One region of the Enterobacter sp. WI-ESBL-E8 genome, then DNA from elsewhere that is predicted to be linked to it. Evidence: predicted binding sites of a transcription regulator. Region 1 holds the regulator's gene; each other region holds the start of a gene.
The links. Region 1 encodes LexA, which represses DNA repair genes until DNA is damaged. Its sites were predicted from a motif close to TNCTGTATGTACATACAGNA; they were not measured.
Positions count from the first base shown of each region.

Region 1 (4,506 bases):
CGCGCAGCTCTTTGGCGTAAGTGCCCACCTCCATCACGTGCTCATAGCCAATGTAGATTGGCACCAGCGTGATGGGACGGGTTCCTCCGCGCAGCATGGCCTGAATGGTCATCGACAGCGTGCCGGTCTTAGGATCGAGCAGACGTCCGGTACGGGAACGACCGCCCTCCACGAAGTACTCCACGGAATAGCCGCGGCTGAACAGCTCGCCCAGATACTCGCGGAACACGGTGGAGTAGAGCTTGTTGCCCTTGAAGGTACGCCGGATAAAGAAGGCGCCCAGGCGGCGGAAAATCGGACCTGCTGGCCAGAAATTCAGGTTGATACCGGCAGCGATGTGCGGCGGTACCAGCCCCTGGTGATAGAGGACATAGGAAAGAAGCAGGTAGTCCATGTGGCTGCGGTGGCAGGGAACATAGACAATTTCATGGCCATCGTGCGCCAGCTGGCGTACGCGCTCGGCATTATGAACGTTGATGCCCTGGTAGAGGCGGTTCCAGGTAAAGCCGAGAATACGATCGGAAAGGCGGATCATCTCGTAAGAGAAGTTCGCTGCAATCTCTTCCATTAGCGCAATGGCGTTCTGCTGAGCTTTCTCATGCGAAATTTTCTTGCTGCGCGCTTCGTCTTCAACGGCGCGGGCAATCGCTTTGGAGGCCAGCAGCTTGTTGAACAGGTCCTGACGCGCCGGGAGGCGAGGCCCTACGGCCGCCAGGCGCTGACGGGCGAAGTGCATACGCGCCACGCGCGCCAGTTTTTGCGCGATGATCTTGTCGGTGCCGTGCTCGTCCGCCATGCGGCGCAGCGAAACGGAAGGCGAGAAGCGCACAAAGCTGTCGCGTCCCAGCCAGGAGACCGCGAAGAACTTCTGGATGCCGTTAAGCATGCGCAGCGGTGGATTCTCTTCACCTTTTTCACGGCCTGGACGGCGACCAAACATCACCGATACCGGCACCATCTGCACATCCAGATCAGGATTGCTGCGGTGCAGGTCGAGATAGTCGTGGAACAGCTTGATGGACTCTTCTTTTGGCGTGTAATAGGTAAACACGCGAGGTCCGCCGTGAATGAACACGTAGCGCGGTAGTAGGGTGCCGTCAACTTCCAGTGGTTCAAGCGGATCAGGTAGGTCATGCGCCAGACACTGGGCGCGAAGCGTCAGTAAGTCTGCCTTCGAGTTATAAGGCAAAACGTACATAATAGGACGCGACGTATCGAGCCCCAATTCCAGCGCGGGTTCTGCTGGGATAGACTTGCTTTTTACCAGGATGCTTAATGGTAAATTAAGTAATTTGTAGTAAATTCGTGGCCAGCCGGACATAAACGATGTAAAGCCTCTGGTTAATAATGCAATTGCGCCGCAAGGATAACAGAAAGCGCGCAAAATTTCTGTTGTTACCCGTCATACTTCAGGCTGTAGCGAAACGCGCTACAGCTATAGTTACTGACGCTATTTCCAATAAAAGGTTCTTTTAATGGCCAATAATACCACTGGGTTAACCCGAATCATCAAAGCCGCCGGCTATTCCTGGAAAGGTTTCCGCGCCGCATGGATCAATGAAGCCGCTTTTCGCCAGGAGGGCGTCGCCGCTATCATCACGGTGATTATCGCCTGTTTCCTTGATGTTGATGCAATAACACGTGTTCTTCTGATCGGCTCCGTGCTTCTGGTGATGATAGTGGAAATTCTTAATAGCGCTATTGAGGCTGTTGTTGACCGTATCGGCTCTGATTTCCACGAACTCTCTGGCCGGGCAAAAGACATGGGCTCTGCTGCCGTGCTGCTGGCGATTATCACTGCCGTTATCACCTGGGTCACGCTGCTTTGGTCACATTTCCGATGAGCCTCGAGGAATAATTAAGTCCCTGGTTTTTTGTGCAGTTTTTGGTTCCAAAATCGCCTTTGACTGTATATACTCACAGCATAACTGTATATACACCCAGGGGGCGGAATGAAAGCGTTAACGACCAGGCAGCAAGAGGTGTTTGATCTCATCCGGGATCATATCGGCCAGACGGGTATGCCACCCACGCGTGCGGAAATCGCGCAGCGTCTGGGCTTCCGTTCTCCGAATGCTGCCGAAGAACACCTGAAAGCGCTGGCACGTAAGGGCGTGATTGAGATTGTTTCGGGCGCGTCACGTGGTATCCGCCTGCTGGTGGAAGAAGAGACGGGCATTCCGCTGGTGGGGCGCGTTGCTGCGGGTGAGCCTTTACTGGCACAGCAGCATATTGAAGGCCACTATCAGGTCGATCCAGCCATGTTCAAACCGAGCGCTGATTTCCTGCTGCGTGTAAGCGGTATGTCGATGAAAGACATCGGTATTCTTGACGGCGATCTGCTTGCGGTTCACAAAACGCAGGATGTGCGCAACGGCCAGGTCGTGGTCGCACGCATCGATGACGAAGTCACCGTCAAGCGCCTTAAAAAGCAGGGTAACACCGTCCAGCTGTTGCCTGAAAACAACGAGTTCTCCCCGATTGTGGTGGATCTCCGTGAACATAACTTCTCTATCGAAGGACTGGCGGTTGGGGTTATTCGCAACGGTGAATGGCTTTAATCTCTTCCTGACAGGCTACGGCTCCGCTGTAGCCTGATTCATTTTCTGCTCCCGGTATTTTTCATGTCACTGCTGACGGCATCCGATAAGGCATTGTGGCGTCTTGCTCTGCCAATGATTTTCTCCAATATCACCGTGCCCTTGCTGGGTCTGGTCGATACTGCCGTTATTGGTCATCTTGATTCGCCTGTTTATCTTGGCGGCGTGGCGATTGGCGCGACGGCAACCAGCTTCCTGTTTATGCTGCTGCTCTTTTTGCGCATGAGCACCACCGGACTGACCGCACAGGCTTATGGCGCAAAAGATCCGCTGCGTCTGGCTCGCGCGCTGGTGCAGCCGCTGATACTTGCGCTTGGCGCGGGGGCGTTAATCGTTTTACTGCGCGCTCCCCTGATTGACCTTGCGCTTCATATCGTTGGCGGCAGCGAAGCGGTACTGGAGCAGGCGCGACGTTTTCTTGAAATCCGCTGGCTCAGCGCGCCCGCCTCGCTGGCTAACCTGGTTCTGCTGGGCTGGCTCCTGGGCGTACAGTACGCCCGTGCACCGGTGATTTTGCTGGTAGTGGGTAACCTTCTCAACATCGTGCTGGATATCTGGCTGGTGATGGGTCTGCATATGAACGTGCAGGGTGCGGCACTGGCGACCGCGATTGCAGAATACGGAACCTTTATTATTGGTTTGTGGATGGTCTGGCGCGTTCTGGCGATGCGCGGGATCTCCCTTGCGCTGCTTAAAACCGCCTGGCGCGGGAATATCCGTAAGCTGCTGGCGCTCAACCGTGACATCATGCTGCGCTCGCTGCTTCTTCAGCTCTGTTTCGGCGCGCTGACGGTTTTCGGGGCCCGGCTGGGGCCCGAAATCGTCGCGGTCAACGCGGTATTGATGACGCTTCTGACCTTTACCGCCTACGCGCTGGACGGCTTTGCCTATGCGGTTGAAGCGCATTCTGGGCAGGCGTATGGCGCGCGCGAAAGCGGGCAGCTACAGGATGTCTGGCGGGCAGCCTGCCGTCAGTCGGGACTGGTCGCGCTGGCGTTTGGTCTGGTTTATGCCTGTTTTGGCGAGCAGATTGTGGCGTTACTCACCTCTCTTTCTTCACTGCGCGAGCTGGCGGGCCATTACCTTATCTGGCAGGTGATTTTACCGGTGGTCGGCGTCTGGTGTTATCTCCTGGACGGCATGTTTATCGGTGCGACGCGCGGAGCCGAAATGCGTAACAGCATGGCTGTCGCGGCGGCCGGATTTGGCCTGACGCTGTTGACGCTACCGTGGCTTGGCAACCACGGTTTATGGCTGGCCCTTGCCGTCTTCCTCTCGCTGCGGGGGTTATCGCTGGCTTTTATCTGGCGGCGCCACTGGCGGGACAATACCTGGTTCCCCTCGCGTCACGATATATCGTGACGGTTAAAGATTCCGAATATGAAACCAACAGCCGAATCCTTAACTACAATAATTATCACGTCCAGCAGAAAAGAACGTAACGGACGTTACGACCCGACGCTTAACTAAGAGGACACGATGATGAATAAAGACGAAATCGGCGGCAACTGGAAGCAGTTCAAAGGTAAAGCGAAAGAACAGTGGGGTAAGCTGACTGATGACGATATGACCGTCATTGAAGGTAAACGCGATCAGCTTGTCGGTAAAATTCAGGAACGTTACGGCTACGCGAAAGATCAGGCGGAAAACGAAGTCAAAGACTGGGAAACCCGTAACGACTACCGCTGGTAACGCTGAATAACCCACGAGGCGGCTCTAAGCCGCCTTTTCTTTTGTCGCTAACGCGGCTTTTTCTTCACGAGTATAGAGTGGTCATGCTGGCACGCGTCCTGATGACGACAGGCTTCCACTTCAACGCACGCTGAACACAGCCCGTGCGCTTCAATCACGTTATGACGCAGGGCAAAGCCCATTTTAGCGGCCAGCGAATGCATAATGTCTTCCA
Region 1 covers NZ_JBRWXJ010000001.1:379,127-383,632, forward strand. The annotation lists gene plsB (glycerol-3-phosphate 1-O-acyltransferase PlsB) at 1-1,321, opposite strand, end outside; gene ACWHWP_RS01805 (diacylglycerol kinase) at 1,476-1,844, shown strand; gene lexA (transcriptional repressor LexA) at 1,953-2,561, shown strand; gene dinF (MATE family efflux transporter DinF) at 2,625-3,962, shown strand; gene ACWHWP_RS01820 (CsbD family protein) at 4,083-4,292, shown strand; gene zur (zinc uptake transcriptional repressor Zur) at 4,340-4,506, opposite strand, start outside.

Region 2 (4,506 bases), 1.8 Mb from region 1:
GTTGCTGCCGCAAATCGCGTGCATTTTTTAACCGCAAGGGATAGAGTATTTTCACCGTCTTCTTCTCTGTCTGGAGCACGTATGCCGGATTACCGTTTTTTCCAAAAAGGCCCGGACCTTATTGCAATTGAGAGCGCAAATACCGACGCGGCCGCTCAGCTCATCGCTCAGGGGTTTGAAAAACAGTTTGAGGAGATCGGCGCCGCGGATGAAAAAGAGGCGCTTACCCGCCTTGCGGATATCCGTAAAAATAATGATATCGATCGCCATAATTTTCTGGCCGGTGCGGGCCAAATGCCGTGGATCGGCGTGCTGACGGCCGCGGCAACCTGGCTGACGCAAAAGAAATAGCGCCACGATTACCTCGCCACCGGCAAATCGGCGTATCGCGTCGTATAGGCCGGTGACAGCATCTCACGCTTCATCGCCCAGGACTTCTCAATACCCTGCCCGGCAAACCATATCTTCCCTTTACCGGAATGGTTTACGCTGTCGATTATCTCCATCAGCGCCGCGCTGTTGGCGCGCAGACGATTATCGTCAAACAAATTAAGCTGGGCGACACCGCTGCTGAAAAAGTCTGCCAGCATCACCCCGGCTTTCATATAGCGATACCCGTCGAGCCATATCCGCCCCAGCGCCTCCGTGGCGGCACGGATGATATCCCGCGAGTCATTGGTGGGCGTCATCAGGGTGACGGAGGCCTGATTGCCGTAATAAATTTCGTTGTCCGCATGCGGGCTGGTGCGCACAAACACGCTGATAAAACGGCAATATTGATGCTCGCCGCGCAGTTTTTCTGCTGCCCGCTCCGCGTAGGCGCAAATCGCCTGATGCATCTCTTCATATTGGGTAATGCGGTGTCCAAACGAACGGCTACAGATAATTTGCTGCTTCGTGGGGGTGAACTCTTCCAGGTCAAGGCAGGGCTCGCCGCGAAGCTCGCGCGCCGTGCGTTCCAGCACCACGTTAAAATGTTTGCGAATGACCCATGAGGACGCATCCGCCAGATCCAGCGCCGTGGTAATCCCCATTGCGTTAAGCTTTTTCGTGATGCGCCGCCCTACGCCCCACACCTCCTCTACCGCAACGTTTGCCAGCAGCTTACGCTGCCGCTCGCGACCCGACAGATCGACCACGCCGCCGGTGCCGGCCCATCGCTTCGCCGCATAGTTAGCCAGCTTGGCCAGCGTTTTTGTCGGGGCAATGCCGACGCCAACGGTTAAGCCCGTATTTTTAAAGACCTGCGTGCGCATCTGGTGACCAAACGCTTCCAGCGACATGCAGTGACTGACCCCTGACACGTTCACGAACGCCTCGTCAATCGAGTAAATCTCTATTGCCGGGGCGAGATCGGTCAGCGTCTGCATCACCCGACTGCTGAGATCGGCATACAGCGCATAGTTCGAGCTAAAGACGTAAACCCGCGACGGATAGCCTTTCTCTTTGAACTTAAAATACGGCTCACCCATTTTTATACCGAACTGCTTTGCCTCCCGCGACAGGGAAATAATGCAGCCGTCGTTATTGGAAACCACCACGATGGGCTTCCCCTCCAGATCGGGGCGGAACACCTTCTCGCAGGAGGCGTAGAAGCTGTTCACATCAACCAGCGCGAACATGTTTATGCGTTTTGAGGGTGTGGGTGACAACACCGAAGATTTGCAGCTCCTCTTCGGACTGAAAGGTAATCGGCTGATAGCGGGTATTATGTGGCAGAAGTCTCAGCACCGGACGGGTCTGCAGCTCTTTCACCGTAAACTCACCGGCGACCGACGCAACGACGATATCCCCGTGTTCGGCGTTTAACGAACGGTCAACCACCAGCAGATCGCCGTCGCCGATCCCCGCCCCAATCATGGAATCTCCACTCACCTTGATAAAATAGGTCGCACTGGGGTGTCTCACTGCCAGCCGGTTAAGATCGAGACGATCCTCCACATAATCCTGCGCCGGGCTGGGGAAACCACAGGCAACACGCTCTAAAAATAAAGGTAATTCAATGCATTGGTTTGGATGATAAGAAAAGAGAGTGTCCATAATGCCTTTCTCGCCAGATACTGTATATAAATACAGTATTACGGATTATGGCCAGGGATCAAGGTCATTTCCGGAGGCAAACCCAAACGCGTTGAAGTTTGAGCGGATTTAATTTAGCTGCATCCTCTGTCCGGAACGCGCCTCATGGTTCTTCCTGGTTAGCGTGAGTAGCCCTCCTGGTACAAGTCATTTTAAAGTCATACATCAATGACTTGTTTATCACTTACAAAAAATGAATACGCATAAAATTAAATCACTACATTCTCACTTCATGTTGACTTTAAAGTCAGATAGAAGCATATTTTAGAGCACGAATTAACAAAATTTACTGGAGACCGTTTTCTATGCCAGCCCGTGATTATCCAGACAAGCGCGTTGCACGCGGTGTGGCAAAGGAGGCCGATCTCAGGATGTTGAGCGCCCGCATCGATCCCGACCTGATGGAGTACATCAGAATCACCGCCTTTGAGACGCGTAAGAGCAAGCAGGAGATCGTGGCGGAAGCATTAGCGCTTCACAGACAGAAAAGTCAGACAGGACCATAAGCACGCAAAGCCCTTCGGGCCTTGCGTCTGTCACGATCAGTCCATCAGCGAATTCAGCGTTTCCAGGGCTTCAGGCGGTAACCGCAGCTCGCCCGCCGCAAGGTTTTGCCGCAGATGCGCCACGGAAGAGGTCCCCGGGATCAGCAGGATATTCGGGGAACGTTGCAGCAGCCACGCCAGCGCAACCTGCATTGCCGTTGCGCCCAGCGAGTCGGCGACAGCCTGAAGCCCGGAAGACTGCAGCGGCGTAAAGCCTCCCAGCGGGAAGAATGGCACCCAGGCAATCCCCTGCTGCGCAAGCGTATCCACCAGCGAATCATCACCGCGATTCACAATGTTGTACATGTTCTGCACGCACACCACCGGCACCATTTTCTGCGCCTCGGCGACTTGAGAGGCAGTGACGTTGCTCAATCCAATATGGCGAACCAGCCCCTGCTGCTGTAGCTCCGCCAGCGTGGACAACGGTTCAGCGATCGATCCTTCCGCAGGACCGTGGGCGCTAAACATGATCCGCAAATTGACCACATCCAGTACGTCCAGCTGCAGGTTGCGCAGATTATCATGCACCGCCTGAGTCAGTTCCTGCGCGGAAAAGGCCGGGAGCCAGGCACCTTTGTCGTCGCGGCGGGCGCCGATTTTGGTCACGATGGTCAGATCGTCCCGATAAGGATGAAGCGCCTCGCGGATCAGCTGGTTAGTCACGTGCGGGCCGTAAAAATCGCTGGTATCGATATGATTCACACCCGCGGCCACCGCTTCACGTAACACCTCCAGCGCGGCCTGCTTATCCTTCGGAGGCCCAAAGACGCCCGGCCCCGCCAGCTGCATCGCGCCATAGCCCAGTCGTTTAACCGTCCGCGTTCCGAGCGCGTACGTCCCGCTTTTATCAATGCTGCTCATGCTGACCTTCCTCATAAAAATGATCCGGATTTACAACGGGTTCCTTCAAGGACCCTGTAGTTAAGCGCAAGTTAATTAAAGTTTAAATTCTCTACGACGATAGTAATGAAGTACCCCTGCATTTTCCCTAACGGACGACCGCTATGCTGAAAAATCTGCACGTGATTACCGGTATTATCTTTGCCCTCACCATATTCTGTCTGCTGCAAGTTGTCACGGGAGGGTTGTTCTACTCTGCCGTCAGCAACGATCGCCACAACTTCCAGAACTCTGGCGTGCTCAATGCCCAGCAGGAAAGCCTGAGCGACAGCGTGAACACGCTGGTGAAAACGCGCGTCACCGTGACCCGCGTGGCGATCCGCTACCTGAAAAACCAGCGCGATCCGGCTTCCCTTGCGGCGATCAATAAATTGCTTGGCACCGCAGGTGACTCGCTGGCAAAAGCCGAAGCCTATAACAAAGAGTGGCAGAAGCTGCCGCAGGTTAAGGGCCAGGAGGCGGCATTAACCGACGAGATGCAGAAGTCCTGGAACCAGATGCACGAAGTGATGCGTTTGTCGATTGAGTATCTGCGCGCCGACAACTATCAGGCCTATGGCGATCTGGACGCTCAGCAGGCGCAGGACGATATGGACGCGGTCTATAACCGCTGGCGCGCCGAAAACAATACCCTGCTGAAGGCCGCAACCGAAGAGAACCAGAGCAGCTTCACGCAGATGCAGTGGACGCTGGCGGCGATTTTGCTGGCCGTTATCGCGGTGCTGGTGGTTATCTGGCAGGGTTTACAACACCTGCTGTTGAAACCACTCCACTCCATTATGAACCATATTCGCGCCATTGCAGGGGGCGACCTGACGCAGGATATCGCAATCTCTGGTCGCAACGAGATGGGCCAGCTGGCCGCCGGCCTGCATGAGATGCAGCAGTCGCTGGTGACCACCGTCAGCGCCGTACGCGGAAGCACCGATTCCATCTACACCGGCGCAGGCGAAATTGCCGCAGGAAGCAACGATCTTTC
Region 2 covers NZ_JBRWXJ010000001.1:2,159,938-2,164,443, reverse strand. The annotation lists gene ACWHWP_RS10435 (hypothetical protein) at 82-351, shown strand; gene umuC (translesion error-prone DNA polymerase V subunit UmuC) at 360-1,622, opposite strand; gene umuD (translesion error-prone DNA polymerase V autoproteolytic subunit) at 1,606-2,040, opposite strand; gene ACWHWP_RS10420 (hypothetical protein) at 2,385-2,585, shown strand; gene ACWHWP_RS10415 (aldo/keto reductase family oxidoreductase) at 2,622-3,488, opposite strand; gene tcp (methyl-accepting chemotaxis citrate transducer) at 3,632-4,506, shown strand, end outside.
Region 2: umuD (translesion error-prone DNA polymerase V autoproteolytic subunit) is a predicted target of LexA. The motif match lies at 2,059-2,078, and genes of this name have one in related genera.

Region 3 (4,506 bases), 4.4 Mb from region 1:
GTACGAGCCGGGTCTGCTGGAGCCGGAAGGGATCAGCAAGGTGTTCTTCACCTGCGTAAACCATGAGGAATTGCTGCCGCTGGAGCAGGCGATCAACGCGCGCTGGGGCGATCGCGTCAACGTGAGTTTCTCAACGCTGACCTGTCTGGAAGTGATGGCCGGGGGCGTCTCCAAAGGCCACGCGCTGGAAGCCGTCGCGAAACGTCTGGGCTTCGAGCTGAAAGACTGTATCGCCTTTGGTGACGGCATGAACGACGCCGAAATGCTTTCGATGGCGGGCAAAGGCTGCATTATGGAGAATGCGCACCAGCGCCTGAAAGACCTGCACCCGGAGCTGGAAGTGATCGGCACCAACGGCGAAAACGCGGTACCGAAATATCTGCGCAAGCTGTTCCTTGAATAATCTTCATTTGGTTATATATTGCTCAGTTGTCAACTGAAGAGTTCGCTACAATGCCTGTCCTTCTTTCTGAGAGACAAGCATTGTGGCGCTACTCATTATCACCACTATCCTGTGGGCCTTCTCCTTTAGCCTGATTGGCGAATACCTTGCCGGTTCGGTCGACAGCTACTTCTCGGTGCTGATGCGCGTGGGGCTGGCAGCGCTGGTGTTCCTGCCGTTTCTGCGTACGCGCGGGCAATCGTTGAAAACGATCGTGCTGTATATGCTGGTGGGGGCGATGCAGCTCGGCATCATGTATCTGTTTAGCTTCCGGGCTTACGTCTACCTGTCCGTCTCTGAATTCCTGCTGTTCACCGTGCTTACGCCGCTCTATATCACGTTGATCTACGATTTGCTCAGCAAGCGCCGCCTGCGCTGGGGATATCTTTTAAGTGCGGCGCTGGCGGTGCTTGGGGCGGCGATTATTCGCTATGACAAGGTAAGCGATCACTTCTGGACTGGGCTGATGTTCGTCCAGCTCGCCAATATCAGCTTCGCCATCGGCATGGTGGGATACAAACGGCTGATGGAGACCCGTCCGATGCCGCAGCACAACGCGTTCGCCTGGTTCTATATGGGGGCCGCGATTGTCGCGGTGGTGGCGTGGTTTATGCTCGGCAACCCGCAAAAACTGCCGACTACCACCGTGCAGTGGAGCGTTCTGGTCTGGCTGGGCGTGGTGGCTTCCGGGCTGGGATACTTCATGTGGAACTACGGCGCTACGCAGGTAGACGCCGGTACGCTGGGGATCATGAACAACGTGCATGTCCCGGCAGGACTACTAGTCAACCTCGCCATCTGGCAGCAACAGCCGCACTGGCCGAGCTTCATTATTGGGGGAACGGTGATCCTGGCTTCGCTGTGGGTCCATCGACGCTGGGTCGCTCCGCGCTCCGCACAAACGGAAGATGGTCGCACGCGTGGTTCCGCGCTGAGCGAATAAACGCCTCCGTAATCGGCTGACGCTGCTCGCCATCGCGCACGGCGGCGTACAGCCTGCTCCACAGTCCTTCACCCAGGGTTTTGGTGACCACCAGACCCTGGCGTTCAAAACTCTCCACCACCCAGTGCGGCAATGCCGCGATGCCCATTCTTGCCGCCACCATCTGAATCAACAGCAGGGTGTTATCCACGCTTTTCAGCTGCGGGCTAATGCCTGCCGGCTGCAGGAAGTGACGCCAGATATCCAGACGACTGCGCTGAACCGGGTAAATCAGCAGCGTTTCTGTCGCCAGATCTTCCGGCGTGATGCGCGTTTTAGCTGCCAGCGGATGGTCCGGCGCCAGCACCAGGCGCACTTCATAATCAAACATCGGCGAATAGTGCAGGCCGCTGCGCGGCAGTATGTCGGAGGTCATGACCAGATCCAGCTCGCCCTGCTGGAGCGAGGGCTGCGGGTCGAACGTCACGCCGGATTTAAAGTCCATCTCTACCTGCGGCCACTTCTGGCGGAAGTTCTCAAGCGCGGGGGTCAGCCATTGAATACAGCTGTGGCATTCAATGGCGATACGCAGCTTGGTCTGCTGCGGTTCGTTACACGCCTGCAGCGCGCTGGCGATCTGCGGCAGCACCTGATTCGCCAGCTGCAGCAGGATCTCGCCCTGAGGCGTAAAGCGCAGCGGCTGGCTCTTACGCACAAAAAGACGAAATCCAAGGCGCTGTTCCAGATCGCTGAACTGGTGAGAAAGGGCGGACTGGGTCTGGTGCAGCGTGGCTGCCGCCGCCGCGAGCGAGCCGCAGTTCCGCAACGCTTGTAGCGTTTTCAGGTGTTTTATCTCGATCATGAAAGTCCTTCACTTCGCCATGAACATTTTGCGCTTGAGGAATATACAGTACCTGCCAATTATAGATGTGTAAACATCTGGACGTCTAAATAACGAATTTCACAAGGGGCATACCATGACAATCCGCAATCACACTCTCGGTTTCCCTCGCGTTGGCCTGCGTCGCGAGCTGAAAAAAGCGCAAGAAAGCTACTGGGCGGGTAACGCCACCCGTGAAGAACTGCTGGCGGTGGGACGCGAGCTGCGCGCCCGTCACTGGGATCAGCAAAAACAGGCGGGCATTGACCTGCTGCCGGTGGGCGATTTCGCCTGGTACGACCATGTTCTGACGACCAGCCTGCTGCTTGGCAACGTGCCGGCTCGTCATCAGAACAAAGATGGATCGGTAGATATCGATACCCTGTTCCGCATCGGCCGTGGCCGTGCGCCGACGGGTGAGCCAGCGGCAGCGGCGGAAATGACCAAGTGGTTTAACACCAACTATCACTATATGGTGCCGGAATTCGTAAAAGGCCAGCAGTTCAGGCTGACCTGGACGCAGCTTCTGGATGAAGTGGACGAAGCGCTGGCGCTGGGCCACCAGGTGAAACCGGTGCTGCTTGGGCCGGTAACGTACCTGTGGCTGGGTAAAGTGAAGGGCGAGCAGTTTGACCGACTCAGCCTGCTGAAGGATATTCTGCCGGTCTACAAACAGGTGCTGATTGAGCTGGGCAAGCGCGGCATTCAGTGGGTGCAAATCGACGAACCCGCGCTGGTGCTTGAACTGCCGCAGGCGTGGCTCGATGCCTTCAAACCGGCGTATGACGCGCTTACCGGTCAGGTAAAACTCCTGCTGACCACCTATTTCGATGGCGTGACGCCGAACCTGAAGACCATTACCGCGCTGCCGGTTCAGGGCCTGCACGTTGACCTCGTACACGGTAAAGACGATGTCGCGGAGCTGCACAAGCGGCTGCCTGCGGACTGGCTGCTCTCCGCTGGTCTGATCAACGGCCGTAACGTCTGGCGCGCCGATCTCACCGAGAAATATGCCCAGATTAAGGACATCGTCGGTAAGCGTGAGCTTTGGGTAGCATCTTCCTGTTCGCTGCTGCACAGCCCGATCGATCTGAGCGTGGAAACGCGTCTGGATGCCGAAGTAAAAAGCTGGTTTGCCTTCGCGCTGCAAAAATGTGAAGAGCTGGCCCTGCTGCGCGACGCGCTCAACAGCGGCGACACGGCGGCGATTTCCGAATGGAGCGCACCGATTCAGGCGCGCCGTCATTCGGCTCGCGTGCATAACCCGGCGGTGGAAAAACGCCTGGCGGCCATCACCGCCCAGGACAGCCAGCGTCAGAGCGCGTATGAGGTGCGCGCCGAAGCGCAGCGCGCCCGCTTCAACCTGCCCGCGTGGCCGACCACTACAATTGGTTCCTTCCCGCAGACCACCGAGATCCGCGGCCTGCGTCTGGACTTCAAAAAGGGCAATCTGGATGCGAATCACTACCGCACCGGTATCGCTGAACACATCAAACAGGCGATTATCGAGCAGGAACGTCTGGGTCTGGACGTGCTGGTGCACGGTGAGGCCGAGCGTAACGACATGGTGGAATACTTCGGTGAACATCTGGACGGTTTCGTATTTACCCAGAACGGCTGGGTGCAGAGCTACGGCTCCCGCTGCGTGAAGCCACCGGTGGTTATCGGTGACGTCAGCCGCCCGGAAGCGATCACCGTGGAGTGGGCGAAATACGCGCAGTCCCTGACGGACAAGCCGGTGAAAGGAATGCTCACCGGTCCGGTAACGATTCTTTGCTGGTCTTTCCCGCGTGAAGACGTGACCCGTGAAACCATCGCGAAGCAAATTGCGCTGGCGCTGCGTGACGAAGTGGCGGATCTCGAAGCCGCAGGCATTGGCATCATCCAGATTGACGAACCGGCGCTGCGCGAAGGCTTGCCGCTGCGTCGCAGCGACTGGGATGCGTATTTACAGTGGGGCGTGGAAGCGTTCCGCATCAACGCCGCGGTCGCGAAGGACGACACGCAGATCCACACCCACATGTGTTACTGCGAATTTAACGACATCATGGATTCGATTGCCGCGCTGGACGCTGACGTGATCACCATCGAGACCTCGCGTTCAGACATGGAGCTGCTGGAGTCGTTTGAAGAGTTCGACTATCCGAATGAGATTGGGCCGGGCGTGTACGACATTCACTCCCCGAACGTGCCGAGCGTGGAGTGGATTGAAGCCCTGCTGAAAAAAGCGGCTCAGCGCATTCCAGCAGAGCGCCTGTGGGT
Region 3 covers NZ_JBRWXJ010000001.1:4,771,096-4,775,601, reverse strand. The annotation lists gene yigL (sugar/pyridoxal phosphate phosphatase YigL) at 1-403, shown strand, start outside; gene ACWHWP_RS22775 (carboxylate/amino acid/amine transporter) at 486-1,385, shown strand; gene metR (HTH-type transcriptional regulator MetR) at 1,273-2,226, opposite strand; gene metE (5-methyltetrahydropteroyltriglutamate--homocysteine S-methyltransferase) at 2,342-4,506, shown strand, end outside.
Region 3: metR (HTH-type transcriptional regulator MetR) is a predicted target of LexA. The motif match lies at 2,258-2,277, and genes of this name have one in related genera.

Region 4 (4,506 bases), 1.2 Mb from region 1:
GTATAACTTCCACCACGCGCACCGCAACGGTCGACAGGGAACGCGCCAGGTCACGGGACAGGTTAGAAATACGCGCGGCTTTTACGCCAGGCGCCAGGTTCAGTTCAAAACGGGTGATTACAGGACCCGGTGAATAGTTCACTACATCCGCCTTGATACGGAAATCAGCCAGACGCGCTTCCACCAGTCGCGCCATCTGCTCCAGCGCGAATGTGTCGACCGGTTCTACCTCTGACGGCGGCGGTGTTAACAGATCCAGAGACGGCAGCGGCGTGCTTGGACGCTGCAGCGGGCGGCTATCACCGTTACGCATCAGCAGCGGGTGAATCAGACTTTCCTGCGGCTGCGGAGCAGGCTGCTGGAACTGCGGCGGTTGCTGCGGCTGTGCGTAAGCCTGCGGAGCCGGCTGCTGAGGCTGCGGGGCATAGGACTGCTGCACAGGAGCGGGTTGCTGGCGCACAGGTTCAACTTCAGGCATCACGCTCGGGGTAAATAACGGCTCGCTCGGGCCATCATCCACCAGATCTTTCATCGGTGAGAATTCAAAATCCGACAGCGAGAACGGATTTGCGCCAGCAGGTTGTTCACCGGAATAGCGCTGCTGCTGGGTAGCGGCAAACTGGCGCGCTAATTCGGCTTCTGCCGCGTCATCTTCGTCTTCGAGCACAGGCTCATCGTGCTGATATTGCTCACCGTAGCGTTGATTCTGCTGCGCAGCAAACTGGCGAGCCAACTCGTCCTGCTGCATTTCATCAACGTCATCTTCGTACTCAGACTCGCGCGCTTTTTCTTCGGCCATGCGCTGGGAAGGCAGCTTGATCCCATAAGAGGCAAGCTCACGACGGGTCGGAACGCGAACGCGGTTAGGACGAGGCAGTTGCGGACCAATCCCCTCCTTCACCTGAGGACGCGGCGCACCACCGGTTGCCAGACTAAAGACAGGAGCAGCCACGGCCGCCGCCGCGGTAGCCTGCTTAACGCTTTCCGCTACGGGTGCAACAACAGGCGTCGGGTCGATCGGCGGAACAGAAACAGAAGGCGCTTTCGAAACGGGTTCCTTCACCGGTTCAGGCACCGGCTGGTACCAGGCCGCCAGCAGCTCGCGTTCACGCGCTCGTCGTTCTTCGACTTCTTCGAAATAGTACAGCGGTGGGCGCGCGGGCTTCACCTCTTCCACAATTTCGGGCTCAGGCTCAGGCTGCGGTGCGACATAAGGCTGCACAGGTTCAACCGGTTCAGGCACATACTCCTGATAGGGTTGAGCCACAGGCTGCTCGTATTGTGGATAGCTTTGTGGTTCATACGCAGGCTGCGGCGGCTGATAAGGTTGCTGCCACTGCTCCTGCTGCACAGGAATATAGCTTTCTGGTTCAGGCGCAATGACCGGTTCCGGGGTGTGAACACCCGGGGCAGTCTGCCAGTCAACCTGCGGCTGCTGAATAACGGATTCCGGCGGTGAAACCGGCGCAGACGGCATCACGGCTTCAACAGGCGCGGCATAGGCCTGAGCAGCGGTCGTCGCGGCTGCGGCTGCGGCAACCGGCTCGGTGACCGAGTGGCCGTTTAACAGCGGATCGTATTCGTCAAAGTCACCAGGCGTGGCACGATTGCCGGAGAAGAGCACATCGTCAGGATCGACGGCAGCGCCCGCAGCGCGGTACGCTACCTGCTCGTCTTCATCCATGCGTTTACCAGAGAAGAGCGCCGCATCGGTTTTACGGCCTAGCGGGTTAGCAAATTTCTCCGCAACACGCTGACGACGCGCCAGCGCGCCACGCAGAATTCGAGCACGACGAGATTCGCGACGCTGCACAGGGGCATCGTCTTCCTCTTCATCTTCGTATTCATCTTCATCAACCCACGTATCGTCACGGCGGGTACGGTTGCTGGCGAAGGTCAGAATAGTGAGGATAAAACTGCCAATCTTTTCGGCAATGCTCACCCAAGACCAGCCGGTGAATAACGTCAGCCCCGCCGCCCAGATGCACAGCAGCGCCAGCGTGCCGCCGCTGCTGTGCAGCATTGGCTGCAGCGCAGAACTCAACAGGCTGCCAATCACCCCGCCCGAGGCGAAGTACCAGATATCATCCGCATTGATCGCCGCCAGACCACATGAGGTGAGGATCAGCGCCAGCGCGCCAATCAGGCGCAGCGACACGGCGAAATAGTCGATGTAATCATCGTTCTGACGATGACGCCACGCAAACCAGCATCCGCCAATGATAATGACCGGAAGGGTGTAGGCCATCACACCGAAAATGAAAAATAGCGTGTCCGCAAGCCAGGCACCGGGTACGCCGCCTAAATTATGGATAGGCTCATGCCATGCAGTTTGTGACCAGCTGGGATCTGAGGGGTTGAAACTGAGTAAGGCTGCCATCAGCCAGACGGCAAAAAGGGCAATAACAATCAGCAAAGCCTCGAGGAGACGACGTCCGCTGCTTAGCTTCGATAGTGTGACTTCTTTGTCTTCAGTGTATTCCTGGCTCAAGAAAGGCTCTCCAGGTATCAGGCATATCCTGCCTGTTTGCTAAAACGGACAACAGCGCCGGGACTCCCCGGCACTGTTGCTGTATGGATTAACAGGAGTGTAATCAAACTACGCTGATTTTGCACCTGTTCCGTGTTAGCGCGTCTTAATAACCAGACGATTGCTCTGTTTGACCTCTTCCATCACCACATACGTACGGGTGTCGTTCACGCCTGGCAGACGCAGCAGGGTTTCCCCCAGCAGCTTACGGTAGGCGGACATATCAGGCACACGGGTTTTCAACAGGTAGTCGAAATCACCGGAAACCAGGTGACACTCTTGAATTTCTTCAAGTTTTTGTACAGCGGCGTTAAATTGCTCAAACACATCCGGTGCACCACGATTCAGAGTAATCTCAACAAATACCAGAAGTGAGGCATCCAGATAATGCGGGTTCAGCAGAGCCGTATAGCCCTGAATAAAACCCTGTCTTTCCAGTCGGCGCACACGCTCAAGGCACGGCGTCGGGGAAAGTCCCACACGTTTTGAAAGCTCGACGTTGGAAATACGCCCATCCTTTTGCAATTCATTAAGAATGTTACGATCGATACGGTCGAGATCTTTGCCAGGGCGCTTCTTGCTATCTACCATTATTATTGTCTCTCTGTATTCCTTCCCTACTCCTGCCTGGACCCTGTGCACATCACTGTTCAGAGCCTGTACCCGTTAGTCATCACATCGCCTGGTTTTGTATTAGACGCGATGCGGATTCGGGTTCTGTTGGTAAGAAGACCGTTGCCCGAAGGCAGTCACCGACATCACGTATGGCGTCTGTCCACGCCATGCGTAGATTTCACTGACCCGGTAAAAATGGCATTTACGTGCATGCCTATGCGGCATACGGTTAACGCGGTTTTTTTTCTTCCTTGAATGTTTTCGCAAAAGCGCAGGGGATTGTCAAAGCAAAACATCGTTTTTTAGTACAACATGCCGGATATTCATTACGGCAGGGTATTAATCCTCATTTTATTGCCTTACAAACGACCGATTTTCAGGAGAAAGCCTGATGTTATCGCGCGTCATTCATCGTCCGTAGCTATTACATGGATTGATAACAAAATTGCTGCGCTCTTTTTTTACGACAACAAATTCCCTACAATCCTGCCAAATGTCTGCCAACAACAATGGGGATCTCATGGGCACGGCCAAACACAGTAAGCTGCTAATCCTTGGTTCTGGACCTGCGGGATATACCGCAGCGGTCTATGCTGCACGCGCTAACCTGCAACCGGTATTAATCACCGGCATGGAAAAAGGCGGTCAGCTGACCACCACCACCGAAGTGGAAAACTGGCCAGGCGATCCGAACGACCTGACCGGGCCGCTGCTGATGGAACGTATGCACGAGCATGCCGCTAAATTCGAAACCGAAATTCTGTTCGACCACATTAACAAGGTCGATCTGCAGAACCGTCCGTTCCGCCTGACGGGTGACAGCGGCGAATACACCTGTGATGCGCTGATCGTCGCAACCGGTGCCTCTGCCCGTTACCTCGGTCTGCCATCCGAAGAAGCGTTCAAAGGCCGCGGCGTCTCTGCCTGCGCAACCTGTGACGGTTTCTTCTACCGCAATCAGAAGGTCGCGGTCATCGGCGGCGGCAACACCGCAGTCGAAGAAGCGCTTTACCTGGCGAACATTGCCTCAGAAGTGCACCTGATCCACCGTCGCGACACCTTCCGCGCGGAGAAGATCCTGATCAAACGTCTGATGGATAAAGTGGCAAGCGGCAACATCGTGCTGCACACCAACCGTACCCTCGAAGAAGTCACGGGCGACCAGATGGGCGTTGCCGGTCTGCGTATCCGTGATACCCAGAACACCGACAACGTCGAAACGCTGGAAGTGGCTGGCCTGTTTGTGGCAATCGGTCACAGCCCGAACACCGCCATCTTCGACGGTCAGCTGGAGCTGGAAAACGGCTACATTAAAGTGCAGTCTGGCATTCACGGTAACGCGACCCAAACCAGTATCCCGG
Region 4 covers NZ_JBRWXJ010000001.1:1,605,879-1,610,384, reverse strand. The annotation lists gene ACWHWP_RS07640 (DNA translocase FtsK 4TM domain-containing protein) at 1-2,491, opposite strand, end outside; gene lrp (leucine-responsive transcriptional regulator Lrp) at 2,627-3,121, opposite strand; gene trxB (thioredoxin-disulfide reductase) at 3,666-4,506, shown strand, end outside.
Region 4: ACWHWP_RS07640 (DNA translocase FtsK 4TM domain-containing protein) is a predicted target of LexA. The motif match lies at 2,569-2,588, and genes of this name have one in related genera.